2 regions of the Clostridium tanneri genome follow, and region 2 is predicted to be linked to the other one. Evidence: riboswitches for the same ligand, from Rfam matches in the RefSeq annotation. Region 2 holds a riboswitch; the other holds the start of a gene.
The links. Region 2 has a riboswitch for FMN ahead of P8V03_RS05905 (ECF transporter S component). Riboswitches for the same ligand answer to the same signal wherever they lie in the genome.
Positions count from the first base shown of each region.

Region 1 (16,841 bases), on a different contig from region 2:
TCACTCAGGTATTTATGAAAAAAACGTAAGAGATGTTCAAAAGAGAGCTCAGATGTATGAAATAAATAGTGCTCCAACATTTATAATAGATGATAAATTCGTCATTGTAGGTGCACAGCCATTAGAGGCTTTTAGAAAAACCTTGTTAGATATTGAAAAACAGCAATAGTAATCTCAATCTGTATCAAACTAAATGGGGCTATGGCATTAAGAAATTTACATACAATATATTGGTTTGCAGCTCAATAACAAACGCAATATGTTGGGAACTTTATTCTTAGTGCTACAGCCCCTTTTGATGTATAAACTTAAACTTATTACCTAAAAATACTCCTTTAGTTCACTGATATTATGGATAACAACATCAACTTCTTCTAACTCACCGGGCTGTGCAAAACCATAATCACACCCAATAGTATATATATGATTTTTCTTTCCTGCTTCTATATCGTGTTTTCTATCTCCAACTATAACCATCTCTTCTGAATACTTATCTTTTACTTTAGCTAAGATTTCATACTTGGGAATAAAATCATATTCCTCTGAGCATATCATATCTTGAAAATAGTTATGCAAGTTAAATAGCTTTGCATGTGAATCTCTATAGTATATTCTACAATTACTGATGAAAACTAAATTATAGCCTTTATTCCTTAAGTAATCTAATGTTTCTACTGCACCTTCATACAAAACTGCCTTTCCCTGTTCTATAAGTGACTTCATTTCATCTCCAACTATTTGCCTACCTTTATCCTGTATTGCCTTTGGTAAATTAGGCATAAAGTTTTCCCACATCTCCTGGCTGTTATAGCCTAACCAATAGCTAATTTCTTCATCCTTCCACTGTCTTGGCTCTGCAAATTTATTTTCCACAAGATAAGCATAGGCTTTCTTAAAGGCAGGGCCATAGATTTTCATACTGTCATGCAAAGTTCCATCATAATCAAAAAAGATAGTTTTTATATTCTCAAAATTAATCATTTGCTCTTCACTTCCTTATATTTATTTATAAAGTGAAACCTGGATTAGATTCGGATAAAGAAATTCAGATAGATTTTATCTACCTGAATTCCCATCCTGCTCTATAGAGTTCTACATATTAAACTTGCTTTAGTAAATTAGCCATTTCTATTGCAGTAACTGCAGCATCATATCCTTTATTTCCAGCCTTTGTTCCTGCCCTCTCTATAGCCTGCTCGATAGTATCTGTAGTTAACACACCAAAAACAACTGGCACTCCTGTTTCTAGAGAAACGCTTGCAACCCCTTTTGATACTTCAGCAGATACATACTCAAAGTGTGGTGTTGCCCCTCTTATTACAGCCCCTAAACATATTACAGCATCATATTTTTTTGTGTTTACCATTTTTTTTGCTACAAGGGGAATTTCAAAAGCTCCTGGAACCCATGCAATTTCAATATTTTCTTCTTCAACACCATGACGCTTAAATCCATCAATTGCACCAGATAATAGTTTTCCTCCTATAAATTCATTAAATCTTCCTACTATAATCCCAAACTTTAACCCTTGTGCTATTAAACTTCCTTCATAAACTTTCATCTTATTGTTCCTCCTTAAAATTTAACATATGACCTAATTTTTGTTTTTTAGTTTTTAAATAATATTCATTTCTCTCATTATGATTCATTTGAATTGGTACTCTATTTAAAATTTCTATTCCATATCCTGAAAGACCAGCTATCTTCCTTGGATTGTTTGTCATTAGATTTACTTTCTCAACCTTAAGATCAGCTAATATTTGTGCTCCTATACCATAATCTCTCATGTCAGCTTCAAACCCTAAAGCTAAGTTTGCTTCTACAGTATCCATACCTTGATCCTGAAGAGCATAGGCTCTTAACTTATTAATAAGTCCAATTCCTCTGCCTTCCTGACGCATATATAGAAGAACACCTCTTCCTTCTTCTTCAATTTCTTTCATTGCTGCTGCAAATTGTTCTCCACAATCGCATCTTAAAGATCCAAAGGCATCTCCTGTAAGACACTCAGAATGAACTCTTACTAAAACAGGTTCTTCACCAGCAACTTCTCCTTTAACTAAAGCAACATGATGTTCACCATTTAGCGTATTTTCATAACCAATTATTTTAAATTCTCCATATTTTGTAGGCATTTTAGCTTCCGTTACTCTTTTTATATAAACTTCATTTTTTCTACGGTAAGCAATTAAATCTGCAATGGTAACAATCTTCAAATTATGTTCTTTTACATACTCCATAAGTTCTGGAGTTCTTGCCATTGTTCCATCTTCACTCATAATTTCACAGATTACTCCAGCTGGATATAATCCTGCAAGTTTTGCAAAATCCACAGCAGCCTCTGTGTGACCTGCTCTCTTTAACACTCCACCTTTTCTAGCCTCTAGTGGAAAAACATGACCTGGTCTTTTGAAGTCCTTTTCTTCCGCCTTTGGGTCTAATACTTTTCTAATTGTAGCTGCTCTTTCATAGGCTGATATTCCTGTAGTAGTTTCTGCTGCATCTATTGACACCGTAAAAGCAGTCTTATGTGGATCTGTATTTTCTGATACCATTGGATGGATATGTAGTTCATCTAATCTTTCGCCTGTAATTGGCATACAGATTAATCCTCTTCCGTACTTTGCCATAAAATTAATGGCTTCAGAAGTTACCTTTTCTGCTGCCATTAGTAAATCTCCTTCATTTTCTCTATCTTCATCATCTACAACAACAATTATTTTACCTTCTCTAATATCTTCAATAGCTTCTTCAATAGTATTAAACTTATACACTTTTATTCCCCCTATCTTAATTCTTTAAATTTTTATTGTATTTTTCGTAATTTTACTATTTCGAAAATTAAGTCTATACAAATCCGTTTTTACTTAAAAAATCCAGGTCAATACCTTTTTTTATCTCCGGCTCTTCCTTAACAAAGATTAGCTTTTCAATATACTTACCAACCATATCACATTCTAGATTAACCATATCGCCTGTTTTCTTCCTTAGCAATGTTGTGGCATCTCTTGTATGTGGTATTATAGATACTTTGAATATTGAATCGTCTACATAGGCCACTGTTAAACTTACTCCGTCAATAGCAATAGATCCCTTCTCCACAATATATCTTAATATTTCTGGGGAGGTACTGATGGTAATCCAAACAGCGTTATCTTCATTTTCATATTTAGCTATTACCCCTATCCCATCAATATGACCACTAACCATATGACCTCCCAGTCTATCTCCTACTCTTAAAGCCCTTTCTAAATTAACTTCATCTCCTGAAGACAAATTCTTTAGGTTGCTTCTTCTCATAGTTTCTGCCATTACATCAACGGTAAAATGATTTGTACTAAAATCTGTTACTGTTAAACATACTCCATTAGTACTTATACTATCCCCCAGCTTTACTTCTTCTAGTACTTTCTTTGCTTTAATAGTAATCCTGGCAGATTTTGTAGATTTAATTATAGCCTGTATGATTCCTACTTCCTCTACTAACCCAGTAAACATAAAGAAGTCCTCCTTTCCTTCTATATTGGTCAATCTCATATATTAAATCCAATCTAGTGTTTTTTTACATAGCCCTCTAACATTACATCATCCTTAAAGCTGTGTATTTCAATATTTTCAATTGAAATGGCTTCACTCATAAGGGCTTTTCCTAATCCTCCAACTGGTGTTTTTGCTTCTCTGCCACCTATAATCTTTGGGGCTATAAAAGCGTTAACTTTGTCAACAATACCTTCCTCAACAGCAGAATAGTTCAATTCACTTCCACCTTCTAAAAGCACACTATCTATAGCTCTTTCTCCCAGGGCTTTCATAAGATAACTTAAATCTACTCTATTATTTTTTAATGGAGTAATAATAATATCCGCACCAGCACTTTCTAAAGCTTTTAACTTATTTCCATCTGCCAATTCCGTGGTGGCTATGATTGTTTTTGCTTTAGACTGTACGTGAAGTACCTTAGCTTCTAATGGAATTCTTGTATTACTATCAACTATAATCCTTATTGGATCACTTCCATTGCCAGTATCAAGTCTTGTTGTTAGGAGGGGGTCATCTGCTAGTATTGTCCCTATGCCTACCATAATAGATGAAACCCTATGCCTTAGTTGATGAACAAATTTTCTAGAAAATTCGTTTGTAACCCACTTTGAATCTCCAGTATAGGCTGCAATTTTGCCATCTAAGGTCATGGCTGTTTTTAAAATACAAAAGGGAAGCTTTGTTGTTATGTATTTCAAAAAGATTTCATTTAGTTTTCTCCCCTCTTCTTCCATAACACCAGTAACAACTTCAATATTGTTATCCTTTAGTATCTGGATGCCTTTTCCGCTTACTAGAGGGTTTGGGTCTTTTAAACCTATAACAACCTTCTTGATTCCTTTTTCAACTATTGCCTTTGCACAGGGTGGAGTTTTACCATAATGTGAACAAGGCTCCAGTGTCACATACATGGTTGCACCTTTAACGTCTTCGGTGGCATTTTTAAAGGCATTTACTTCTGCATGATTGCTTCCGTAAACTTCATGATATCCTTCTCCAATAATCTTTCCATCTTTGACTATTACAGCTCCAACTAAAGGATTAGGGTTAGTATATCCAATTCCCATAGCAGCTAATTCTAATGCCCTTTTCATATATTTAGTTTCCATTTCACACCTCCAAACCTTTTAATTAAGTTTCTTTTATAATTAAATAAATCCCCAATTATTAAAAAAGAATACAGATTTATATAAATAAAAAACGCTCTGAAAAAATTCAGAGCGTTAACTTTCACAAATATAGAGTAACTTTTATAGTATCACATTTAATATATCCACTTATGCATATATCTTCTAATGTAAATTAAGCTATCTCATATCTATCTTCTTTCATCCAGACTTTACTGTCGGCCTCGGAGTTTCACCGAATCATACCTTACGGCTCGCGGGCTATACCGCCGGTGGGGAATCTCACCCCGCCCTGAAGACTTATTTTTTTATGATTTCATAATACCACTATTTTTTTATAATATCAACATATATTTTCATTATCAACCTCTCATAACCAATGAAGGGAGAATTCCTTGTAAAACACAATTAATTACAGTGTTTTTGTCAGTATCATACTTTGAGAAACTTTCCTTAGCATATTCAACATTGTTATAGACCTTCCAATAACCACAAAGCAGACATTCTTTATCTGGTGATTCTATAAAACAAATTACATCTTCTAAAGGTATTCCTAAGAATAGCCCTATCTCATGAGGGAAGGATTCTTCAAACCTTAACTTTAAAACCTCTAAATTTTCCTCTAAACTAAAATATTCCCTATATCCAAACTTATATAAGAATTTCATGTTTTCCTCTTCATAAATCACCTTTGTCAATTGATCACTATCATAAAATAATAAAGTTATTACATTTTCCGTTTTTTTAATCTCGCAGAATTCCACCATCCACTCTGACAAGAACTCTTTTTTATATTTTTCCCATAATGAATATAAGTTACCCTTATCCCTACTTAAGGTAATTATGGAAGCTGGCTTATGACCTGCTACTGTAGGTGCTGCACTATATAATATCACTCCAAACAAGTACTCTTTTTTATCCATAGACTTTATTCTATTCATATACTCTTCCAGTAATACTCTTATCACAATCACCATCCTTTAATCCCTAAAGAAATTTAACTTTATTTTCTGCATAAGTTAGGTGAATTATTGATATATGTTTACTGTTAAATATTTTAAATAAATCAAAAACCTTCCTTAGTCCATATTACTAAGAAAGGTTTCTATCAAATTAATCTATTTAAGCTGCTGTATAAACAACATTATTTATAGGTCTATATTAAGCTTTTTAAAAGGCCGCTGCCTTAAAGCCCTTTCCACGAACTTCTGCGGTATCCATTACCGATACTACTGCAGTGGAGTCTATATCTTCAATTAAGCTTTTAGCTTGTTCAAGTTCTCTTGAGGTTAAAATACAATATATAACCTTTTTCTTATCTCCAGTGTAAGCACCTTCTCCATAGAGATAAGTTACTCCTCTACCTAACTTCTGTAAAATAGCTTGCTTAATTTTATCACAATCACCAGTAACTATAAATACTACTTTTTCCTTATCAAAGCCTTGGATAGCCTTATCTACCACCGTTGAACTCATATACATAGCTATTAAAGTGTACACTGCTGTTTCCAAATTTCCTATAAACATTCCAATAGCAACAATTATAGCATTTATTATAAATCCAATATTTCCTATTGATATTCCATATCTTTTTTTAACTACTACAGCTACAATGTCGGTACCTCCCTGTGAGGCTCTATTTCTAAATATTATACCTGCTCCTACTCCCATTAAGATACCTCCACATAATGAAGAAATCAAAGGGTCACTCATATAATATAAACTTTGAAGTTGTCTTGTTAGTATTAACGAAAGAGACATAGCGATCATACCTATGAAACTAAAAACACCAAATTCCCTGTTAACAGCCTTAACTCCAATCAAGAATATTGGAATATTTATAAGTATTACAAAATAACCAGAGGATATACCTGTTATATATTGAAGGATTATTGCTACACCTGCTACTCCTCCACTAAGAAACTTATGAGGTATAATAAAGGTGTTAACTCCAATGGAGTAAATCAAACTACCTATTATCACCATTAAAATTCTTAATAAACTTTCTTTTTTCATACTCATATATCCCATATGCCTCCTATACAAAACTAAAGTTCTACTGTAGTTAGGAGGATATCCTCTTAGGTTAAACTAGCTAAACTTACTCTCCTTCTACCTACTATCTAAATTCTATTACAGCTTTGTATCTATGTCAAAGGACCAATCTACGGATTAATCCATGGATTAGTCCAATTATAGGTCCATTTAATTATAATTGTAAAATAAAAGCACTATTTCTCTTGCTATCATATAAATAGCTAATGAATCCTCTGTTTCCGTGATATTGAAAATTCAGACATTAATTAGCAAAAAATATATGTCCTTTAAAAGCCCTATATTCTGTTTTTTAAAAAAGTCCATTTGTTTTATTACAAAACAAATGGACTTTTTTAACTTTATTTTCTTATTCTATTAAGTTAGCTTAAAACCGCTAGTCCTCTATACCTTTTCTTGCAGGAACTCCTTGTGTATAGTAGTGTTTTATTTGCTTCATTTCTGTTACTAAATCTGCTTTTTCTATAAGCTTTTCATTTGCGTATCTTCCAGTTAAGATTACCTCTACCTTTTCAGCTCTCTTATCTAAAAGCTCCATCACTTCTTCCACTTTAAAAAGTTCATAAAAAATAGCTATGTTTATCTCATCTAGGACTACAACATCATATTCTCCGGAAGTTAGAACCTCTTCTGCTCTTTTTAATCCTTCTGCAGCAACCTTTATATCTGCTTTGGTAGGATTGCCAAAAATAAAAGAATTTCTTCCAAACTGCTCTAATGTAAAGTTAGGTAAATACTTTGCTGCATTTAATTCGCTGTACTCCATTCCCTTTACGAATTGTCCAAAGAAAACTTTTTTTCCAGCACAAACTGCTCTAAGAGATAATCCTAAAGCTGCAGTAGTCTTTCCTTTTCCATTTCCTGTATAAATTTGAATATATCCTTTGTTATCCATATTAATGCCCTCTTTTCTATATATCTATATTTTCTAAAGTCTTTACTGGGTATATCTTACATAGATCCAACCCTCTAGCCAATTTTTCAGCAAACTTAAGACTTTCTAAATCCTCATATATAATACCTAATACACTTCCACTATGAGCACCTATTATACCCATACCAGAAGTTTTATCCTTTATACTCATTACCTCTTCCAGGAAATCATACTTTAACCTCTTCTGATTTCTTAATATACTTTCGGTAGCTGCAAATGCAAGCTTTTTTAGGTTACTTTCCGCTGCTGCTTCTTTTAAGGTTGTAAATAAATCTTCTACATCACTTAAAGGTGGTAGATTTTTATTGTTAAATTCCACAGTGTCTACTATATTGTTTCCTTCAAAAGCAAGAATATTATAGGTCATATACTTACCAATAGCTTGCTTAAATAGTCCTTTTTTATAATCAAAAAGGGTCATTTCCTTAAATATGATGCTATCTGTTGGCTCAATTTTTATACACTGTTCTACTAGTTCCTGTTCATTAAACTCTCTTCTAAACATTTTAAGCAGAGCATAATATACTCCACACAAATCAGCAGTGCTGCTTGCTAATCCCTTACCATAGGGTATATCAGAGTTAATTTCTATATCAATATTTTTGTAATATTCTTCATATCCCCAAAGCTTTAGGATATTATGAAGAAAATCCGCTGATTTTTTATTATTAAACTTTTTATCAGCTTCATTACATTCAAATAATCTAACCTTAGTATAAATGTTAACAGGGCAAGATAGTAGCAAGTCTTTATCATTTATTCTTCCCTGCAGCACTTCTCCAAAGCTGCCTGGGTAGTTTACTATAAACTCCATAAGCTACACCCTTTGCAATTTATTTTATTTATGTTTCAATACTAAATATCTAACTAGTTCTTCTATATCAGTAAAAACATTTTTGTATTCTACTGGCTTTCTTTCTATTACAAACCCATATACACTATTATCAATACAAGCCTTAAGCTTCTCTTCTGTGCCGCCCTCAATACCGCTGTCCTTAAGAATCATAGCTTTAGCAGTATACTCTTTAATAAAGGCACAGTTAAGTTCATAGCTTATAGGGCCTTTTATAGCAATTAAATTCTCAAGTTTTATCCCTTTATCAAAACATTCCTGCATCACCTTCATAGAAGGCAATACTCTATGTACTATTCTGTTTTCCAGATTCATCGAAAGTATCTTGTCCAAGTTCCTGCTTCCGGTGGTGTTAAGTATTGTTCCCTCTATAGTTTTTAATTTATCATAGAGTTCATCATAATCATTTACTCTGACAATATATTTTTCATTCATAAACTTTTGAATAGAAGAAGGTCTATCATATCTTATGTATTCAATATCTAAGGCTTCACAGGCCTTTATGGCATTTTTAGTAACTTCTAAGGCATAGGGATGAGTTGCATCTACTAATTGCCTTATCTCCTTTTCTCTAAGGGTATATATTAATTCTTCTAAAGGCAATGGTTTTGTGTTCAAGTAGGAATACTTATAATCTTTTAAAATTTCACCACCATAATCTGTAGCTGTAGATACAAATATATCTTCGGTATAGTTATTTAAAAGAGATAGTATTTTTCTTCCTTCTGAAGTTCCAAGAATTAAACCTATCATTGAAAAACCCCAATCTACAAATAATTTTTATCCTATCATTAAAGGATTTCCATCTATACAGTCCTTAATATGTTGAACATATATCTGCTGATATGCTCCATTTTCCCCTAAACCATGAAGATATACGTTAACCTTAAAGCCTTCTTTTTCTAATATGCTTTTCCATGAATCTTCCTCATCACTTGCCATATCGTTTATAGCATGATCCCCTGCTACTAACATGAACGGCATTAAAGTAACTTCCTCTATATTATCCTTTTTAAGCTTTGGAATAATATGTTCTAGCATAGGATAGCCTTCTACAGTTCCCACATAAATCTTATCTGACACATTGTCATGTAGTATAGATTGAAGCAGTGTATAACTTGCATTGGCTGGATGGGTAGATCCATGGCCCATTAAAACTACTGCAGAATTTCCTTCTAACTGTGGAAGCTGAGTCTTTAGTGCTTCTGCTGCTATTAGATAGTCCTTCTCTCTATATAATATAGGTCTTCCTAAAACTAATTTATCAAACAACTCTTTATACTGATTAACTCCATTGATTATTTTATCATACTCATCACCAGGCATAATATGAAGAGGCTGAACGTAAACTTCTGTAAATCCATCAGATTTCATTTTTTCTAATGCTTCCTCTGTTGTGTCTATAAAAATCTTATTCTCTTCTTTTAACTTTTTAATTATCATATATGAAGTAAAGGCTCTTCTTACTTCATAGCCTTCAAAAGATTCTTTAATTCTATTTTCTGTACTTTCAATACAATCTCTAAAGGTTTCTAAAACACTTGTTCCAAAACTTACTACTAATATTCCTTTTTTACTCATTTCCGTCACCTCTTGTTTTTTATAATTTGCCTTTCTGCTTAGACAGTATATCCTCTTGGAGTTATAAATTGTCCATCTTTAATAAAACTATTACTATTTCCTATAATTACTATAGAGAACATATCAACTATACTATCATCAAAAGTATCTAATGTAAATAATGTTACTTCTTCCCCTTCTCTTAAAGCGTTTTTAACTACTGCTACTGGAGTATCTCCTTCTCTATGCTTTTTTACAATATCAATACATTCCCTTAAATACAGAGGTCTGCCATTACTTTTAGGATTATATAGAGATATAATGAAATCCCCTTCCGCTGCAAGTTCAACTCTCTTCTTAATTAAATCGTAGGGAGTCATGAGATCACTTAGGCTTATGTTACAGTTATCATGCATAAGCGGTGCCCCAATCCTTGACGCTGCTGCTGAAGATGCTGTTACACCTGGAATTACCTCAACATCTTCTTCAGTTCTCATCTCCAAAATAAGTCCTGCCATGCCATAAATACCAGCATCACCGGTACTTACTATTGATACTATATTATTTTTAGATAGTTCTAGGGCTTGTTTACATCTTTCTACCTCTCCGCGCATACCAGTAGAAACTACATTCTTATCTTTAACTAATGGTTTTATCATTTCTATATATTTTGTATATCCTACAATAACTTCACTTTCTTCTATTGCTTTTACTGCCTTTAAGGTCATATGGTCAAGTCCACCAGGCCCGATTCCTACAACGTATAGTTTTCCCATGTTAACACTTCCTTTTCTTTATGTAAGTTAAATGTACTTATTAAATCTCTCCTATACATACTGTCATACCGTTAACTTTAATCTTATCCGTAATAAGTTTAGCTCCTAAAAGTTCTACACAGGGTTCTGAGACTGCCCTTACGCCTATGGTCTTTTCTACAAAATCGCTGCCTTCATACTTGTTGTGCACCTTTTTTATTTCATCCAGTGAAAAAATCTTAAGTTCACAATGAAAATACTCAGCAAGCTTTAATATGGCTTCCTCATCCTTTTTAACTTCAACGGTAGCTATAGTTTTTACTGCTCTCTCATCTAAATTCTTATCTTTTAGCAAATCTACTATATTTTCTTTCATTTTCTCTGTATCAAAATTTTTTCTACAGCCAATTCCTAGTACTATATCTTTTCTTATCAATTTTAGAACTGGTATTTTCATAGACTTATATTTATCTTTTAAGCTATGGTCAATAAAAACAAGTCCATCTATGTCCTCTAGTTCACTAGTATATCCTTTTGGTACAGATATACGGCCCTTTGGATCAAGAAAAGCTACTCTTTTATTATCTACTAATAAAGCAGCTATCTCCTTGGCATTCTTGAGACTGTCTATTACTAAGCCATTATTTTTAGCAATCATATCTGGTGCAACAACACCTAAGTTATCTGTTGCTGTGGTAATTACAGCAGTACTGCCCAGTATTTCAGCTATCCTCTCAGTAAGTTCATTAGCTCCTCCTAGATGACCACTTAAAAGACTTATAACAAAATTACCGCAGCTATCTATAACTATCACCGCTGGGTCTTTATCTTTTCCCCTTATATATTCTGCTATAGCTCGTACAGCTATGCCAGTGGAGCTTATAAATACTACTGCTTTATATTTCTCCATTGCCCTTTTGGCAATTTCTTTTATACCAAGTTCCTTTATAAGTTCCCTAGGATAGAAATCTATATCTAAGTTATCTCTTAGTTTTTCAGTAATAATCTCTCCTGAATTAGTAACATTAATTACTGCTATTTTCATCTTTAGCTGTTCTAAACATGTGAGTAAAGCTTTCATCATATAAAAGGCTCTTATCATACTCACAGTTTATAAAATCTCCTACAAGTATTTGAGCTGTTTTAGTGATATTTTCTGCCTTAACCTTTTCTGCAATGTCATCTAAGGTTCCTATAACAGCCTTTTGATCTTCCCAGGTAGCCCTTTGTATAACTGCCACTGGTACATTTCTTCCATAGCCTTTTCTAAGTCTCTCAACTACTTTATCTATCATATTCACTGAAAGGAAAAGAGCCATAGATGCTCCTATGCTAGCTAGTCTCTCTAAATCTTCTTTTTCAGGTACAGGAGTTCTTCCTTCAACTCTTGTAAGTATAACTGTCTGACTTACATTTGGTAAAGTAAATTCCTTTTTTATGGCTGCTGCTGCCGCTGTAAAGGAGCTTACTCCTGGTACAACCTGATAAGGTATCTTTAATTTCTCAAGCTCATCCATCTGTTCTTTTATAGCTCCATATATAGCAGGATCACCAGTGTGTAATCTTACTATTTTTTTATTTTCCTTGTAAGAGTTATTTATTACTTCAATAACTTCCTCTAGTGTCATTGAAGCTGAATTATGAATTTCTACATCACCTTTACAGTACTGAAAGTGTTCCTTACTTACTAAAGATCCTGCATAAATTATTACATCTGCCTCTGATAAAATCTTTCTTCCCTTTACTGTTATTAAATCTGGATCCCCTGGTCCTGCTCCTATAAAATAAACTACATTTTCCATGTGCTTCTCTCCTTTTAATCTCTCTGTGCTATTATAAGTGACATATAGTCTCTGCCAGACAATATTTCCTCTCTATCTCTTAGAACTTCCTGTCCCTCTCTGTAAGCCCTCTTTACAAAGGTATACCTGAAGCCCTTCTCTTCTAGAACATTTAAAACCTTTTCTTCAAGTTTATAAACCTTCATTATTACCACAAATTTTTCATCTGTTATTTTATCCACTTGGTTTGCAGGAAGAATCAAAACTCTTTCATCTCCAATTACTAAAGTTTCCCCTGCAAGGCTTGCAGCGGCACAGAAGGATGTAATTCCTGGTACTGTTTCCGTCTTATATCCCTGCTCTTTTATGTATCTTAAAAGATATATATATGTACTATATACAAAAGGGTCTCCTATGGTAAGAAAAGCTACATCCTTACCTTCCTTTAATTTCTCCTCTATAGCCTGGAAAGCTTCATATATCTTTCCTTCCTGCTCCTCTCCCCCCATTGGAAAATGTTTTATCATAACTTCCTTATCTTCACCTATGAAGTTCTTAGCAGTATCTAAAGCTATACTACTGCCACCTTCCCTAGCAGACGGTGCCACTATTACTGGACACTTTTTTAGGACGTTCACAGCTTTAAGAGTTAACAATTCTTCATCTCCTGGTCCTACACCTATACCGTATAGTGTTCCTAACCTTTCCATACTTCTTTCCTCCAGTCTCATATATCTTCTTTTCTTAATATATTAATACTTCACTTTCTATGAAGGTGTACTTCTTTCTTATTGTTTCTTTCCTGTTACTATAAATATGCTATTATTAGAGGCCATCATATAGCTTTTCCCTCTAGCTTTACTTATTGAAACCTGCATGCACTCTACTTCATAATTTAAGCCTTTTAATGTGTTCATAGCTTTATAAAGGTTATCTATAGTAATAAAGTTTAAAACCATATTATGCCCAGTCTTCAGTTTTAAATCGTAGCATCTTATAATGTCTTCAATATTGCCACCGCTTCCTCCAATAAATATAGCATCAAATAAAAGGTCTATATCCTTTTCTACAGCTAGTGCCTCTCCTTCAATTATGGTCAGATTACTAGCACCAAATTTCTCTCTGTTTAATTTAATTACTCTTAATGCTTCCTCATCTTTTTCAACAGCTATTACCTGTCCACTTGTACACATTGTAGATATCTGTATGCTTATAGAACCTGTACCAGCGCCTATATCTATAACTCTGTAATTTTCTTTTAATTCAAGCTTTGCGGTGCTTAAAATCCTAACTTCCTCTTTAGTCATAGGACAATCTCCCCGTATAAACTCTTCATCTTTTATATAAATCATATAATTAACTCACCTACTTAAATAAAATTAGATTTAAAGCTTGTTACTCATATCTTCATTCTCTATTGTTACAACGCAGAGATTACTAAATTCCATATTTTTTATTTCCTCAGCAGTTCCTTTAGTTATTTTTTCATCCTCATAAGAAAGGTTTTCTCCAACATAAACTTTAACATTAATATTTTTTTCTTCTAGAACCTTGCACAAATATGAAGGAGAGTGCTTGTTATCAGTAAGCCATATAGAAATTCTATTCTCTCTTACAACTTTATGGAAGTTATCTTCTCTTCCATGAAGGCTTCCTAAAAAACATCCTTGCCAACTCTTGCCTATTCTTGCCATCATATATTGAAAAGAACTTAGTCCCGGAATAACCTCTAAGTTTCCTGAATAATTCTTTTTTAAATAATCCGTTACTCCATAGAAAAGAGGATCTCCAGAAGCTGCAATAGATATTCTTTTATACTCACTTGAATTTATTATATTAATTATTTCTGAGAGCTTTTTTACAATAATTTTGTTCCCGTCAATAAAAGCTAAGCTTTCAATAGCTCTTTCAAATCCAAGTATTAAATCAGATTTTTTTAGAGTATCAACTGCTTTAGGTAATATATAATCTTTATGCCCAGGGCCTATACCTACAACATACACTTTACCATCCATACTATAAACCTCTATTAATAAAATTTCTTTACTATAAATAATTTAATAAAATCCTTACTGACTTAGCTTTATCAGCTAATTAATTTATTCTACACTACTGTATAATATTCCTTTATCCATGGAGTACATAATAACGTCAGCTTTTATACTATCATAAGCATACTGCTCTATTCTCTTTTTCACCTTCAGTCCTATATTCCTATACAGCTGCTCATATCCATCACCCAGAAGCCTTACTGCCCCTTCTGTAGTCTCTTCATTATAAACCTTCTCAACTAGCTCTCTATCTTCTCCCATAAGAGCTAACTCTAAGGCTAAGGTTTCTAATCTAACATCGCAAACTCTACTGTGAGTGTTAAAGCATCCTGAAGCTATTTTACAAAGCTTTCCTATGTGGCCTACCACAAGTATTTTTTTAATATTCTTAGACATACAACAGTTTAGTGCAAAGCCGACATAGTTGGACATAACAACCATCTTACTAGTGTCTAAGCCTATACTTTCTCCAAATTTTTCTCCCATATTTCCGAATATAAGTATGATGTCTTTATGCCCTTTAGCTATTTTTTGGTTCATTTCAAGTTCTACAGACTGCATAAGCGCCTCTTCTGACATAGGCATTACTATACCTGTAGTTCCAAGAATAGATATACCGCCTTGTATGTTAAGTCTTGGATTAAAAGTCTTTTTAGCTACTTCTTCTCCCTTTGGTACAAATATAGTAATTTCTACTCCCTTATCCCTTGGAAGAACTTCTTTAACTTCCTTCTCTATCATCTTACGAGGAACGGGGTTAATAGCAGGCTCACCTTTTTTTACATAAAGCCCTTCCCCGCAAACTGTTCCTACACCCTTTCCGCCTTTTAGGGTATACCCCTCGCTCCTTTTATCCGCTCTAGCCCATATCTCTAATCCATGGGTAGCATCAGGATCATCTCCTCCATCCTTTACTACACAACATTCAACGAAGTTATCTCCCATATTTATCTTTTCTATAGGAAGATTAAGCTCTATTCCCTTTGGAGTATCTATCTTTATCTCCTTTAATTGCCCTCCGTTATAAAGCATCATAGTTGCTGCCTTAGCTGCTGCTGCTGCACAGGAACCAGTAGTATATCCACATCTAAGCCTTTTACCATCACAATTTACATACATATCTAACATATTATCACCTTATTATCATATACATTAGTGCATTTACTATGGCTGCAGCAATATTGCTTCCACCTTTTCTTCCTCTTATAGTTATCATAGGTATATCCATTTTTTCAATTTCTTCCTTAGATTCTGCAGCTCCTACAAATCCCACAGGAGCCCCCACTATAAACTTAGGAGTTGCTTTTCCTGCTAAGGTAAGTTCTTTAAGCTTAAATAAGGCTGTAGGAGCATTACCAAAGACAAAGAACTCTACCCCTTCCTCAACTGCCTTTTCCACAGCTGCCATTGAACGAGTTATTCCCCTTTCCTTAGCTATCTCAGCAATATCCTCTCTACCTACGTAACATTCCACCTTGCAGTTTAACTTTTTTAGAGTTGCCTTACTTATACCAGATGCAGCCATATTAGTATCTGTATATATAGTTACACCTTTTTTTAATAGTTCTAAAGCAGCCTCTATTGCACCTTCTCTAATATATGTTAAATCCTTCAATTGAAAGTCTGCGGTGGTGTGTATAACTCTTTTTATTATTTGAAGCTCCCTATCTGAAAAATTGTGGTCTCCCATCTCTTCTCCTATTATTTCAAAGCTCCTTTTTTCTATATCCATAGGAATTTTTATATAATCCATCTGTGATTTTCCCTTCTATGATTTTTTATTATTATTTTTCTCTTATGTCTACAAGACAACTTCCATCTATAGTTGCCTCTTCAAGAGTAGCCATGTTATCCATGGTATAAAGTGCAGATTCTATTATATTAAAAGCAAGTGGACATCCTGATCCCTCACCTAATCTCATTCTTAAATTAAGCATTGGGTTTACCCCTAACTCTTTAGCTATATAAACTACACCTGGTTCTGCAGATAAATGGGAAGGGAACATAAAATCCTTAGCATAATTATTTAATCTATAAGCACATAGTGCTGCTGCTGAAGATATAATACCATCTATAACAATAGGAATTCTATTTTTAGCAGCGCCTAAGAAACATCCACAAAGTCCTGCTATATCAAAACCTCCCACCTTAGATAAAACATCTATCACATCTTCTTTATTAGGCT
Region 1 is NZ_JARUJP010000013.1:19,829-36,669, forward strand. Features, by position in the region: gene P8V03_RS11770 (DsbA family oxidoreductase) at 1-169, shown strand, start outside; gene P8V03_RS11775 (HAD family hydrolase) at 322-981, opposite strand; gene ribH (6,7-dimethyl-8-ribityllumazine synthase) at 1,100-1,561, opposite strand; gene P8V03_RS11785 (bifunctional 3,4-dihydroxy-2-butanone-4-phosphate synthase/GTP cyclohydrolase II) at 1,563-2,780, opposite strand; gene P8V03_RS11790 (riboflavin synthase) at 2,848-3,498, opposite strand; gene ribD (bifunctional diaminohydroxyphosphoribosylaminopyrimidine deaminase/5-amino-6-(5-phosphoribosylamino)uracil reductase RibD) at 3,552-4,649, opposite strand; FMN riboswitch at 4,857-4,971, opposite strand; gene P8V03_RS11800 (DUF3793 family protein) at 5,030-5,635, opposite strand; gene P8V03_RS11805 (YitT family protein) at 5,838-6,689, opposite strand; gene cobO (cob(I)yrinic acid a,c-diamide adenosyltransferase) at 7,099-7,617, opposite strand; gene P8V03_RS11815 (GHMP family kinase ATP-binding protein) at 7,634-8,470, opposite strand; gene P8V03_RS11820 (cobalt-precorrin-6A reductase) at 8,495-9,262, opposite strand; gene P8V03_RS11825 (sirohydrochlorin cobaltochelatase) at 9,290-10,090, opposite strand; gene cobJ (precorrin-3B C(17)-methyltransferase) at 10,129-10,845, opposite strand; gene cbiG (cobalt-precorrin 5A hydrolase) at 10,886-11,869, opposite strand; gene cobM (precorrin-4 C(11)-methyltransferase) at 11,850-12,626, opposite strand; gene P8V03_RS11845 (cobalt-factor II C(20)-methyltransferase) at 12,641-13,315, opposite strand; gene cbiT (precorrin-6Y C5,15-methyltransferase (decarboxylating) subunit CbiT) at 13,394-13,957, opposite strand; gene cbiE (precorrin-6y C5,15-methyltransferase (decarboxylating) subunit CbiE) at 13,991-14,620, opposite strand; gene cbiD (cobalt-precorrin-5B (C(1))-methyltransferase CbiD) at 14,705-15,784, opposite strand; gene P8V03_RS11865 (precorrin-8X methylmutase) at 15,789-16,409, opposite strand; gene cobT (nicotinate-nucleotide--dimethylbenzimidazole phosphoribosyltransferase) at 16,441-16,841, opposite strand, start outside.
Region 1: it holds a riboswitch for FMN, as region 2 does, so the genes downstream of both, ribD (bifunctional diaminohydroxyphosphoribosylaminopyrimidine deaminase/5-amino-6-(5-phosphoribosylamino)uracil reductase RibD) here and P8V03_RS05905 (ECF transporter S component) in region 2, are expected to answer to the same signal.

Region 2 (14,913 bases):
TATCTGATAAATCAGTTTTGTGCATTGGGTAATACCTATATACCTTTGGAGATATTGATTAAGGATGGAATTGATACTCTTGGGGTTACTAAAGAAATAATTGAAGAAAATATATACAATGCACAAATTGATGGCAAGATAAAATTAGAGCAGGTTGATAACAAGATATGTGTATTCTCAATTCCATATTACTATTGCGAATTAGGAGTTACAAAAAAGATACTTTCCCTAGCGTTAAGTAATTATGATGATATGGATATAGATGTTGATAAAGAAATAAGCCTTTTTGAGTCAGGAAATAATATAAAGTTTGCACCCTCTCAGAAGGAAGCGATAAGAGGAGCAGTAGAAAATGGAATTGAAATTATCACAGGAGGTCCTGGCACAGGTAAAACCACTATAATAAATTGCATAACTGAAATTTTTGAAAAAGCAAATCTTAAGGTTTATATGGGAGCTCCTACAGGAAGAGCAGCAAAGAGAATGACAGAAGCAACAGGCAGAGAGGCAAAAACTATTCATAGGCTTCTAGAGATGGGAATAAGTGAAGAAAATGAGAATCTACTTTTTTCAAGAGGTGAAGAGGCTCCGTTAGAATGTGATGTGATTATGATAGATGAGGCATCAATGATAGACATTGTTCTTATGAATAATCTTCTCAAAGCTGTATCCTTAGGAACTAGAGTTATAATTGTAGGAGATGTGGATCAGCTTCCATCAGTAGGTCCGGGAAACGTACTTAGGGACTTAATTGAGAGTAACTGTATAAAGATAGTTAAACTAAAAGAAATTTTCAGGCAGTCTGAGGAAAGCATGATTGTAGTAAATGCTCATAAAATTAATGGAGGAGAATTGCCTGTATTTAATAAAAAGGATAAAGATTTTTATTTTATAAAATGTGATGACCAAAATAAAATAATGGATACGCTGATAGCACTTATAGATAGCAGGTTGCCTAACTTTAATAAAAAATGGAACAAAACAAAGGATATTCAAATTCTTTCTCCTATGAGAAAAGGAGTTTTAGGAGTATCTAACTTAAATAAAAAACTTCAACATATATTAAACCCTGAAGATAGTGAGAAGAAGGAAAAAGAATTTAGGGATATGATATTTAGAGTTGGGGATAAGATAATGCAGACTAAGAATAATTACTCCTTGAAGTGGTCAAGGATAGCTGGAGACGGTGAAAAAGAAGGAGTAGGAGTTTTTAATGGTGATGTTGGATATATAGAGGACATAGATGAAGAGAAACAAACTGTAGCAGTAATTTTTGATGAAGAGAGAAAGATAATATACGACAATGTTTATCTAGATGAAATTGATTTAGCTTATGCTATAACCATACATAAAAGTCAAGGAAGTGAGTTCCCAGTAGTTGTTATACCTGTATTCATGGGACCACCACTATTAATGAATAGAAATTTGCTTTACACAGCTATAACTAGGGCAAAACAATTGGTGGTTCTAGTAGGAGACATAAAGGCTGTTAAGTCTATGGTAGATAATAATAAAAGCTTTGATAGATATTCATTATTAAAACATAGAATAGTGGATATAATGGAGAGTGAAGATAATGTTATTGTTCAAGAGGAAAAGCTTAACTGAAGAAAAAGATAAGGTTAGTGAGAATATACTAAATTGGGGCATTGGAAATGAACGCTTTTTAAACGTAGTGTCACTTCCCTATAACTCACCAGAAATTTTTTTGGAAATAATATTATATTACGTAAAAAATGAAAAGTCTGTAGTTTATATTACCAATGAATACCCGGATAATATAAATATATTAGAACTTATAAAAAGAAGAACAAATTTTAGAGACTATTCTTATGTGAGAACATCAAAGGCAAATGTGAATTCTAGACTAAAAGTGTGCGACTTTGCTAATGCGATTAAGTTGAAAGAAAAGTTTGATCTTGTCATATATGATGATATAAGGAGTTTTCCCACTTATAGTAAGTATGAAGTATTAGATTTAGTGTCCAAAATGTGTAATGAAAACACTAAAATAATATATTACTCTATTGAGGGTCTATTCAGAAATGAGAGGGAAATACTTATACCTGTAAAAGATGCTAAAATTCCTATAATTGAGCCAAGAACCATACTGACTAGAATTGATATAAGTAAGGATATCCCATTTGTCATATATGATTATTTGAAGTGGTCTATAAATTCTAATAGAAAAGTTATTATATGTGTTCCAGATGAAGAAAAGGTAGAAAATGTATATCTTTACATGAAAAATTATTGCAAAAATATTAGCAAAAACATAGTTCCCTTCATTAAAGGTAAATCTGATAAAAAATTAATTTCAAACTTTACAAAGATAAAGAGAATGGTGATTGTTACCAACGAATTTGAAGAAGTTCTTTCTAAGGTAGAAAATGCAGATGTTATGGTCTACTTTGCAGATGACTTTGAATTTAACTACAAAAAGCTAATATACTTCTGTGCTAGCGTTGGAAGAGGAGAAAAAGAGTGGAAAGGAGAGGTTATATTTTTGGCAAATGAAGAAACCAGAGATATGGAAAAAGCTAAGGATATAACTAGAAATTTTAATAAAGAGGCATGGGAAATGGGATTGTTAAAAATTTAAGATTTCTATGGGACTGTGTACTTCAAGTCATTTACTCAACAGATGAAAATTGTGTTCTCTGTGGGCAGGACTTATTTGGAGAAGGTTTTATGTGCAATGACTGTGAAGAACGAATAAGATTCTGTGAAGATGCTTTTCAAGTTGAAAGACATGGCACTAGTTTTAATTGCTATAGTATATCATACTATTCAGGTGGAATGATGGAGCTTGTGCTAATGTTAAAATATAAAAGTAATTTTAGAGCAGGGGAAACAATTGCTAATTACATGATAAAGAGAATCGAAAAAGAAAAAATTGAATTTGATGCTGTAACATATATTCCCATGAGTAAAAAGTCTTTAAAAAAGAGAGGATATAATCAAAGTAAGTATTTAGCGAAAACAATAGGAGACGCATTGAATAAACCATTAGTTAGCTATCTTTGTAAGATAAAGGACACCAAAGATCAAATAGGATTAAGTGGTAATGAAAGATGGAATAATGTGCAGGAAAGTTTTGATGTTATAGATAAAATTAATGTAAAAAATAAAAATATTTTACTGGTAGACGACGTTATAACCACTGGTGCTACAGCGTTTAGCTGTGCAGATCAGTTAATGAAAAAGGGTGCAAAAAAAATTACCATATTGACTGCAGCAAAAAGTAAGGTATAATTTATTATATTAAGTTAGGTTTGTGGTTGAAAATCGATGCTAGTCGCAAGCAAAACGATCCACGTAAGTTAGATAAAATATTTAATGAGCATGGTGCGGTTTAGAGGTAAGTCCTGCCGTTTTAAGACGAGAGAATGGGTAGTGAGAGGTTAATTCCGAGTAGCAAGAGTTCCAGCAGGCGAGTGTGGGGTCAAAGACCAGGTCAACTAACTTGATATTTCAAATTAAAGTTCTTGATGTTTTACATCAAGAACTTTAATTTTTTTTTAAGTTTTGAACATAATATTATTGTAAGTAAAAAATAAAATGGATAAATAATTTTAAAAGATAATAATAAAAGTTTCTATAATATTTTGTTAATTCGCACTTGTTTCTCTTGTATTTTAATTCAAACCGTATTAAAATAGAGTTAACAAAAAATAAAATTATATCCATAAAACCTAGTTTATGATATAAAACATATCCTGAGAAAGTGATAATAATCACAAGGATAAGGAAGGGGCTGGAAATATGAATATAACAGTAAGTGGAAAGAACATTGAAATTACTCCTGCATTAAGAAACGTAGTAGAGAAAAAGGTGTCAAAACTAGAAAAGTATTTCAAACCTCATATCGAAGCACATGCTACATTAAGTGTGGAAAAGAATCGACAAATAATAGAAATAACCATTCATTTTGGTGGAATAATATTAAGAGCTGAGGAAGTTCATGATGATATGTATGCAGCAATTGATATAGCTGTAGATAAATTAGAAGGTCAATTAAGAAAACAAAAAACAAAATTAGAAAAAAAATATCGTGAAGATTCAGTTAGGTTTTTACAGCCTATACCTGATGATGCAGAAGATACTGATGATAGCGATGAACCTAGAATCGTAAAAACTAAGAGATTTGCAGTAAAGCCAATGTCTGCAGAGGAAGCAGTTCTTCAAATGGAACTTATTGGACATAGTTTCTTTGTATATCAAGATGCTGAAAGTGAAGAAGTAAATGTAGTATATAAGAGAAAAGATGGTAACTACGGCTTAATAGAGCCTGAGTTCTAAAAAAGAGGAAGCAAAAGCTTCCTCTTTTTTATATAAATACACAATAATTTGACCTTTCAGGGTATATATAAACAAATTGCTACAAATATTAACTTTGCAAAAGGTCTATAATATATGTAAAATATTATAATATAAAACAATTATGCTCTTATAAATATTGCAAATTTGTAAACTATAACGGAACTGTAGGTTATAAAAGTTGAATAGCTAAGGATTAGGTGATATAATCTAAAAGGTATATACAAATATGATATGGTGAGGATGAAAAAGATGGGTATTTTTCAAAAGATATTTGGTACTTATAGTGATAGAGAATTAAAAAGAATATTTCCAATCGTGGAAAAGATAGATTCATATGATGCTAAAATGCAGCAATTAAGTGATGAAGAGCTTAGGGCTAAGACAGATGAATTTAAAGAAAGACTTGGAAAAGGTGAGAGTTTAAATTCTATTCTACCAGAGGCTTTTGCTGTAGTTAGAGAAGCATCATGGAGAACAATGGGATTAAAGCATTATAAAGTTCAGTTAATAGGTGGAATAGTTCTTCATCAAGGAAGAATAGCTGAGATGAGAACTGGAGAAGGTAAGACTTTAGTTGCAACTGCACCGGCTTATTTAAATGCACTTACAGGGAAAGGAGTTCATATAGTAACGGTTAATGACTACCTTGCAAAAAGAGATAGAGATATTATGGCACCAGTATATGAATTTTTAGGACTTAAAGTAGGTGTAATACTTCATGAATTAGATCAATCACAAAGACAAGAAGCATATAAATGTGATATAACCTATGGAACTAATAGTGAATTTGGTTTCGACTACTTAAGAGATAACATGGTTATATATAAAGAAGAAAGAGTTCAAAGAGGATTAAACTTTGCAATTGTAGACGAAGTTGACTCAATTTTAATAGATGAAGCAAGAACTCCTCTTATAATATCAGGAGAAGGAGAAAAGTCCACTGAGTTTTATAAAATAGCAGATTATTTTGCAAAGACATTGAAAAAGGAAGACGACTTTACTATAGATGAAAAAGCAAATGCTGTTATCCTTACAGAGGAAGGAATTAAAAAGGCAGAGGATTTCTTTAAACTAGAAAATTATGCTGACCCTGAAAATATGGAAATACAACACCATGTAGTGCAAGCCTTAAAGGGTAACTACATAATGAGAAAAGATAAGGATTATATGGTTGTAGATGGGGAAGTTTTAATAGTAGATGAATTTACAGGAAGAGCAATGGAAGGTAGAAGATATAGTGATGGTCTTCATCAAGCCATTGAAGCAAAAGAAGGAGTAAAGGTAGAAAGAGAATCAAGAACTCTTGCTACAATAACTTACCAAAACTATTTTAGAATGTTTGGTAAGTTATCTGGTATGACTGGTACTGCTTTAACAGAAGAAAATGAATTTAGAGAGATATATGGACTTGATGTAATAGTTATTCCTACTAACAAACCAATAGCGAGAATAGACTTTCCAGATGTAGTTTATAAAACTGAAAAAGGAAAGTTTAAGGCTATTGTTGAAGATATAGTTGAAACTTATAAGAACGGTCAACCATCTCTTGTTGGTACAGTAAGTATTGAAAAATCAGAGTTGATTTCTGATATGCTAAAGAGAAAGGGAGTACCGCATCAGGTACTTAACGCTAAATACCATGAAAAAGAAGCAGAGATAATATCTCATGCTGGTGAAAAAGGAATGGTTACAATAGCTACCAATATGGCTGGTCGTGGTACCGACATTAAACTTGGGGAAGGCGTTATAGAGGCTGGCGGATTAAAGATTATTGGTACTGAAAGACATGAGTCTAGAAGAATTGATAACCAGTTAAGAGGTCGTTCTGGTCGTCAGGGAGACCCTGGTGCATCAAGATTTTATGTTTCCCTTGAAGATGACCTTATGAGAATATTTGGTTCTGATAAGTTAAAAGGAATAGTTGAAAAACTTGGACTTGGAGACGACGAGGCTATAGAGAGTAAAATGGTCAGTGGTGCTATAGAAAATGCACAGAAGAAGGTTGAAGGTAATAACTTTGACGTAAGAAAAACATTGCTTCAGTATGATGATGTAATTAATAAGCAAAGAGAAATAATATACAAACAAAGATCACAAGTTCTAGAGGGAGAAGATTTAAGAGAAGAAGTTATTGCAATGTTTAAAGATTTAGTATCTTCTGCAGTATCCTCTCACCTTTCAGGTCTAGAGGAAGAATTTGAAAATGACTTAGCTAAGCTTATTGACTACATGGAAGATATATTTGTACCTGCTGATACAGTAAAGGTAGAAGAATTGGCAAACCTAACAAATGAGGAAATTGTTGAAAGATTTATAGAGATAGGCGAGAAGATCTATGCTGAAAAAGAAGAGGAATTTACAGCTGAGCAGATGAGAGAAATAGAAAGAGTTATTCTGCTAAGAGTTGTTGACTCAAAATGGATGGATCACCTAGATGATATGGATCATTTAAAGAGAGGAATAGGACTTAGAGCTTACAAACAGCAGGATCCGGCTCAAGCTTACCAATTTGAAGGAAGCGAAATGTTTAACGAGATGATATACAATATCAAAGTTGAAACAATTAAGTATTTATTCCATGTACAGATACAAAAAGCTCCAGAGAGAGAAAGAGTCGTAAAGGAAACTCATACAAATCAAGCAGAGGACGACTCAATAAAAAAGCAGCCTGTCAAGAAAGAGAAGACAACAGGAAGAAACGACCATTGTCCATGTGGAAGCGGCAAAAAGTATAAAAATTGCTGTGGCAGATTTGAGTAATATTACTGGTAGTATAAAAGTATAAATAAATTAAATGTGGTTTTGCTTTTAAGCAAAACCACATTTGTTTAATAAGTATTAGCTAAATTGAGTATATAAGATTATTTTCTAATTGTAAAAGGGAGTGTGTTTAAATGTTAATCCAGCTAGAGGAGATTCTAAATGAGTTAGGCAAATTAAGTGAGACTATAAAAGAAATTAGGGATTCTCTTTGACATAGAAAAAATTAATAATAGAATAGAAGAGTTGCAAAAAATAATGCAGCAACCAGACTTTTGGAATGACGTAAGTAAGGCCCAAGAGATAACTGGTGAAGAAAGGTTTATTAAAGGAAGGTTAGACAAATATATAGAGCTTAAAGAAAGAGTGGAGGATTCTGAGTTTTTAACAAAGATGGCGGTAGAAGAGGAAGACGTAACCTCCTCTAAAGAAATACTAAGAGAAGTAGAAGAATTAAGAAGAGAAATTGACAGATTTAAAATAGAAATTCTTCTATCCGGAGAATATGATAAGAATAACGCAATACTAGACCTTCATGTAGGTGTAGGAGGAACAGATGCTCAGGATTGGACAGAAATGCTGCTGAGGATGTATACAAGATGGGCAGAAAAGAATGAATTTAAAGTTCAAACTATAGAATTACTTTCTGCAGAAGATGCGGGAATAAAAAGTGCAACTTTAAAAATAATTGGAGAGTTTGCCTATGGATATCTAAAAGCCGAAAAAGGAATTCATAGACTAGTAAGAATATCCCCTTTTAACTCAAATGGAAAAAGACAAACATCCTTTGCTTCTGTGGAGGTTTTACCAGAGCTGACTAGCAATCAAGATATAGATATAAAGCCAGAGGATTTAAAGATTGATACCTATAGAGCCGGTGGTGCTGGAGGTCAGCACGTAAATAAGACTGAATCAGCAATTAGAATAACACATATACCTACAGGTATAATCGTTCAATGTCAAAATCAAAGAAGCCAACACCATAATAAAGATGAAGCTATGAAAATGCTTAAGGCAAGATTAGCAGAGTTAAAGGAAAGAGCACACAAGGAAAAGATAGAGGACCTCACAGGCGAGTTGAAGGATATTGGATGGGGAAGTCAAATAAGATCCTATGTGTTTCAACCTTACACCCTTGTAAAGGATCATAGGACTGGTGTTGAATCAGGTAATATAAATGCAGTTATGGATGGAGAAATCGATGGGTTTATAAGTGAATATTTGAAACAAAATAGCAACTAATTTAGTAGTGCTAGGGGTAAAATAATTTATTTTACCCCTAGCATTTTTATTTGAAAATATAATAAGCAATATTAAGTTGTTTTTTTATTTACTCCTAAAAATATAATGATTCCAATTAATGAAGTCCAGAATACTTCCCTATAGTAAATAAGAAGCCAGTTATCTTTAAAGCCATACTTAATGATACTTTTTGATACCACATTAAAGCATCTTTCAATAGAATCACTACTTATGAACTCAGATTTATCACTAGGAGTGTGTATTCTAGAGGTATCGGAATCAGAAAGAGTAATTGCATCGATACCTTGTTTTCTGAAATATTCATGATCGCTGGCATCTTCAAAAAGGTAATTAAAAGTAACTTTATTTTTAGAGCAAATCTCCGATGTTTCTTTTATAAGCGCTGTTTTTTCTGTATCTTTGCTGCCTCCCATTATGTAAAGAGGTACAGGTTTATTGCTGCCAATCATATCAAAGTTTATAACCTTGCTTCCCTTGATACTATGTTTATATTCATCAACGAAGGCCTTTGAGCCAAGACATCCAAATTCTTCTGCATTAAATCCTACAAACAGTATATTTCTTTCAGGTTTTCCTAAGGATTGTACATATTTACTTAGCTCTAATAAAAAAGCAGTTCCAGAAGCATTATCCAAAGCTCCGGTGTATACATTTCCTGCTAGATCAGAACCGATGTGATCAAAGTGGGCTGAAAGAATAATAGGAGGAGCGGAGGCATCCTTGCCTTCAATATAAGCTGTAACATTATTTAAGGATATTTTTTTAGTTTCAAAGGGAATAAAGCAATTTATAGTATAGTCTTCTTTTAGGTAGCTCTTCAGCTCGGTAATAGTGTTTTTGGTAGTCATAATATACATGCTAAAAGGAGAGGAGTTTATAAATGAACTTCTAAAGTTTAATTTATCGCTTTCAGGGGTATAAAATAGAAAATTATTATTATCCTTTTGAATCTGAAGATGTTCATTGCTCCACAATAATTTATCCTTTTTGGTAAAGGACAAATTATTCTTTTTAAAGTTTAGCAAGTCTTCCTTGTAGTCTACGCCGTACTTATATTCTTTCACTAGAAATCCTTGCGAGTCAGTAATAGTTAAATAGGGTCTATCTTTAGTTTTGTATGGATATACTGTGTCAAATTTTTGGAAGTAACTATCCTTGTAGGGCTTTAGATTTATTTTTTCAAATTCATTCTTTAGATAAATAGCAGTTAGGTCGTTTTCTATAGTACCAGCTAGTCTACCTTTAAGAGTATCTGAAGATAGATATTCTATGTACCGTTTTACTGAATTAGCATCAAAAGAACTAGTAGAAACATAAATTTGAAAACTGAAAGAAATTAAAGTGCATAGTACAACTAGAAGTATATATGAAAGTTTTTTTAACATTACACCACTCCTCACAAAACAGATGTCCTTAAATATATATTAATTTGCAAAATGCTATATGATTGTTGTAATATATTTTTAGTTATTAAATTTGAAAAAGGAAATTAAAGGGTTTTATTGAAATTATATTTATCAATTTATTAAAACTTAAATAGGGGACATAATTATATAATAGGACAATAATATAACTGGAGGTAGGAATGAGTACAATAGTAGATAGACTAGTAAAGGAATTGGAACTAAATAAAAAGGATGTTGAAAGTGTAATTGAGCTTTTAGACGGAGGTAATACAGTACCCTTCATAGCTAGGTATAGAAAAGAAATGACCGGGGGAATGAGTGATGTAACTCTTAGAAACCTATTTGAAAGGCTAACTTACTTGAGAAATCTTGAGACTAGGAAAGAGGATGTAATCAGACTTATTGATGAGCAAGGAAAGTTATCTGAGGAGTTAAGGAAAGCTATAAGTAACTGTGAAACCTTAACAGAAGTAGAAGATATATATAGACCATATAAGCCTAAGAAAAGAACAAGAGCTATTATTGCACAGGAAAAAGGATTAAAGCCTCTAGCAGAGGTTATTTGGAATGGACAATTCAAAGGTGATATAAGAGAGTATGCAGCAGAATTTATAGATGGGGAAAAGGAAGTAAAATCTATAGAAGAAGCACTTCAAGGAGCGATGGATATAGTAAGTGAGACTATATCTGATGAGGCTGAGTACAGAAAGTGGATTAGAGATCTTATACACAGAGAGGGTTTTATTGAAACTAGTGGAGAAAGTAAGGAAACTACACCTTATGAGATGTACTATGAATACAAGGAGTCTGTAAGGAATATACCACCACATAGAATTCTCGCAATCAATAGAGGAGAAAAAGAAAAAATACTTTCTGTTAAAGTAACTGTAGATACGGAAAAAATCATAGCATATCTAAGAAGAAAATGCTTAAAAGAAAATAATGTTACAGATATATACATAGAGGAAAGTATAAAGGATTCATTAAAGAGGCTTATATACCCATCTATAGAAAGAGAAATAAGAGCAGAACTTACGGAAATAGGTGAAGAAGGAGCTATAAAGATATTTAAAGCCAATCTAAAAGCTCTCCTAATGCAAGCACCAATAAAAGGGAAGGTTGTTCTTGGCTTCGACCCAGGGTTTAGAACTGGATGTAAAATAGCTGTACTAGATGATACAGGAAAGCTTCTAGATACAGATACTGTTTACGCTACAACATCACCAAATCAAGTTGAAGAGTCTATAAAAAAGCTTAAGGACTTAGTATACAAACATAATGTAGATGTTATATCTTTAGGAAATGGAACTGCAAGCAGAGAATCGGAAGAAATTATCGTAAAGCTCATTAAAGAAGTAAAAGTTGAGAAGGGTAAGGAGCTTTTTTATGTAGTTGTTTCAGAAGCAGGTGCATCTGTATATTCTGCATCAGAGCTTGCTGCCAAGGAGTATCCAGATATAAACGTTTCTTTAAGAGGAGCTATATCTATAGGAAGAAGACTTCAAGACCCTCTGGCTGAGCTTGTGAAAATAGATCCTAAGTCTATAGGCGTTGGACAGTATCAGCATGATGTAGCTGCTAAAAAGCTTGATGAATCTTTAAGTGGAATAGTAGAAGATTCCGTTAATAATGTAGGGGTAGACTTAAATATAGCTACACCATCTCTTTTATCATATATATCAGGGATAAACTCTACTATAGCACAGAACATTGTAGGATACAGGGAAGAAAATGGTAAGTTTAAGAGCAGAAAAGAGCTTTTAAAGGTAAAAAGACTTGGTGCTAAGGCTTTTGAACAATGTGCAGGCTTTTTAAGGGTTATGGAAAGCGCGGAGCCTTTAGATAACACAGCAGTTCATCCAGAGTCATATAATGCTGCTAAAGATCTATTGAGTAAACTGGGGTACAACAAAGAAGATTTAAAAAATAATAAACTTACAGATATTGATGATAGAATTAAGACTATTGGAATAGAGTCCTTGGCTAAAGAATTGGAAGTAGGAATTCCGACTCTTAATGATATAATAAAGGAAATTAAGAAACCTGGTAGAGATCCAAGAGAAGAATTACCAAAGCCTATTCTAAAAACAGGTATAATTGAAATTTCTCATTTAAAGCCAGGAATGGTGCTTATGGGAACGGTGAGAAATGTAGCTGATTTTGGAGCTTTTGTAGACATTGGAGTGCACCAGGATGGATTGGTTCATAAAAGTCAATTAGCAGATAGATTTGTAAAACACCCATTAGATATAGTTCAGGTTGGTGATGTTGTTGAGGTCACAGTATTAGAAGTAGATGAAAAGAGAAAGAGAATATCATTAACTATGAAAAAGCAAGGAAATACAGTTAACAGCTAAGGAGTACCATTAGCATGGAAGTTATAACCACATTATGATACTTAAGATTTCTTTGAGTGCTATTCATTGATATCAATTTGAAAGTTTATATTGAATTTTAGGAAAACTTGTACTATAATAAGAGTAGAAAATTTAACAATTAAAATCTTCAGGGCGGGGTGAAAGTCCCCACCGGCGGTATAGCCCGCGAGCCTAGTAACTAGGTATGATTCGGTGAAACTCCGAAGCCGACAGTAAAGTCTGGATGAAAGAAGGTAAGGTATAATGTTTATTCGCCCTGGCATTTTTGCCGGGGTTTTTTATTATACTGCTCACCTTCCCCTTAGCAAAAATCATATCTATCCAAAATGTTATAGATGTAGAGAACAGCAATGTGTCCTCATATCTATAAAGGCTTAAGGAACTAATAATTAAATTTATGGAGGGTGTAAAATATGAGAAACGGAAAATTAAACAGATTAGTTAAAATTTCATTATTAAGTGTAATCGGATTTTTACTTATGTTTATAGAGGTAGCGGTACCAATATTTCCAACATTTTTAAAAATCGATATCAGTGATTTACCAGCATTAATTGGAGCTTTTGCCTTAGGGCCAACAGCAGGAGTGGCGATAGAGCTTCTAAAAAATATACTTCATGGAATATTTAAAGGAAGCACAGCATTTGTAGGAGAATTTGCAAACTTTGCAGTAGGTACTGCTTTAGTGTTTGTAGCTGGATATATATATAATAAAAATAAAAGTAAGAAAACAGCCTTAATCGGATTACTTACTGGAAGTTTAGTTATGGCAGTGGTAGCCAGCTTGCTTAATTATTTTATACTACTACCTCTATATGAAAAGGTATTAAACTTCCCTATTAGTGCAGTAGTAGCAATGGGACACAAACTAAATAGTAATATAACAAATTTAGAAACATTTATACTATGGTCCATAGCTCCTTTCAACTTAATCAAAGGAATTATATTATCTGCTTTAACTATGGCGGTATATAAAAGTGTATCACCTATAATTCATGAAGAAGGAAGCAGAGCTAGAGAATTTGCTAAAAACAACTAATCCGAGGTTTCCTCGGATTTTTTTCTTTATAAAGTTTATTAACATACGATAATATAATATATATTAAGTAATAGTTGAAATAAGGGGGGATTACTATGGCGGGGATATGGAATGTAAATAGTGTTAATGATATAAATGCAAAAAAAATTCTTAGAAAGTTATCTTTTAATGTTGGAGAAAATTTTGCAGCTAGAGTTATAAATTCTGATAAGTTAACAGGAGAGGTGCTATTGAAGCTTTTGGATGGGTGGCAGTTTTCAGCTGAATTGCAAAATCCTATGGATATACTGCCAGAAGGACTCCTAAGATTCCAAGTGGAAGGTTTTGAGGATGGAAAGCTTCAGCTAAAGCTTATAAACGTTAATGATAAAGAGCAAAGTTCAGAAAGAAAAACCCTTGATTTTTTACTAAAAGAAAAGGGTATAACTGTAAATAAAGAAGATTATTCTCTTTTAAGTAAAATGGTAAAGCATGAAATACCTCTAACTAAAGAAAATATATCTAAAATAAAGACTATAGTAGATTTTCAAAATAAAATAAAGCTAAATTATGAAGAGGAAGACTTATTTATATCTAGGTATATGCAAAGTAAGGGAATAGAACCTAGTGGTAAGGAAGGAACTAAGATAGCTAACACACTAAAGAGTTTTTTCAACCAATTAAAAAGTATTTCAGAGGACGATATTATTACCCTCTTGGAAAATGGAATAGAACTAACAGAGGAGAATATAAAAAGTTTTAATGATATATTTAAAGGATCTTCATCCATATATAAAGATATAAGAGAGTTTAAAGAAAATGTGACAACCCTTATTAATAATAAGGAAGTGGAGCACACAGGCAAACTTAATGTACAGTTAAGTATAGAAGAGAGTAGCTTATTAGAAGATGGAGCAGAATTAACAGAGGAAAATATAAAAAGTTTTAATGATATATCTAAAGGATCTTCATCTATATATAAAGGTATAAGAGAGTTCAAAGAAAATGTGACAACCCTTATTAATAATAGGGAGGTGGAGCACACAGGCAAACTTAATGTACAGTTAAATATAGAAGAGAGTAATTTACCAGCTTCAGAAGGTGCTAGTAATATAGAAATTAATGAAGAACAAAAATTAGCTTTGAATAGCACCGAAAATGATAAAGTAAAGAGATTAACGAATAGTAATGAAAAACCTGATCAGGTAAGTAAAATGGTAGCTGAGGATAGTGAAAAAGATGGAATAGCCTTAAATAAGATGATAAAAAAGGAATACAGTATTGATGACATTGCAAAGAATATAAAAGAACAAATAAGTACTAAAACAGAGGAAATGAAAACTGTAATAAGGGCTGTTTTAGAACAAAAAGGTGAACTAAAACCGGAAGCTTATAATAACTTAATTCAGGTATTGGATAAAAGTATTAATGATTTTAAGGTATATAATACAATTTCAAATCAGTATTACTATATGGATCTACCTATTAATCTTGAAAACTATGAATATCAATGCAAACTCATGATAAAAGATGAAAGAAAAAAAGGAAAAAGAATAGACTCTACAGATGTGAAAATAGCTGCGTCAGTGAATACTATTCATATGGGAACAATAGATGCTTACATTAAGGTCAAAAATTATAATATGGATGTAGAACTAAAGTGTGATGAACTTTGGACTAAAGTTCTAGACTTAGGAAAAGAAAAAATTTCAAGTGACTTATCTAATATGGGATACAATGTCTATATAAGAGTTGATGAGAGACAGG
Region 2 is NZ_JARUJP010000005.1:70,625-85,537, forward strand. Features, by position in the region: gene recD2 (SF1B family DNA helicase RecD2) at 1-1,608, shown strand, start outside; gene P8V03_RS05870 (hypothetical protein) at 1,577-2,602, shown strand; gene P8V03_RS05875 (ComF family protein) at 2,575-3,255, shown strand; gene hpf (ribosome hibernation-promoting factor, HPF/YfiA family) at 3,766-4,302, shown strand; gene secA (preprotein translocase subunit SecA) at 4,573-7,083, shown strand; one part of gene prfB (peptide chain release factor 2) at 7,218-7,295, shown strand; one part of gene prfB (peptide chain release factor 2) at 7,297-8,325, shown strand; gene P8V03_RS05895 (M28 family metallopeptidase) at 8,397-9,731, opposite strand; gene P8V03_RS05900 (Tex family protein) at 9,932-12,109, shown strand; FMN riboswitch at 12,250-12,369, shown strand; gene P8V03_RS05905 (ECF transporter S component) at 12,544-13,167, shown strand; gene P8V03_RS05910 (hypothetical protein) at 13,263-14,913, shown strand, end outside.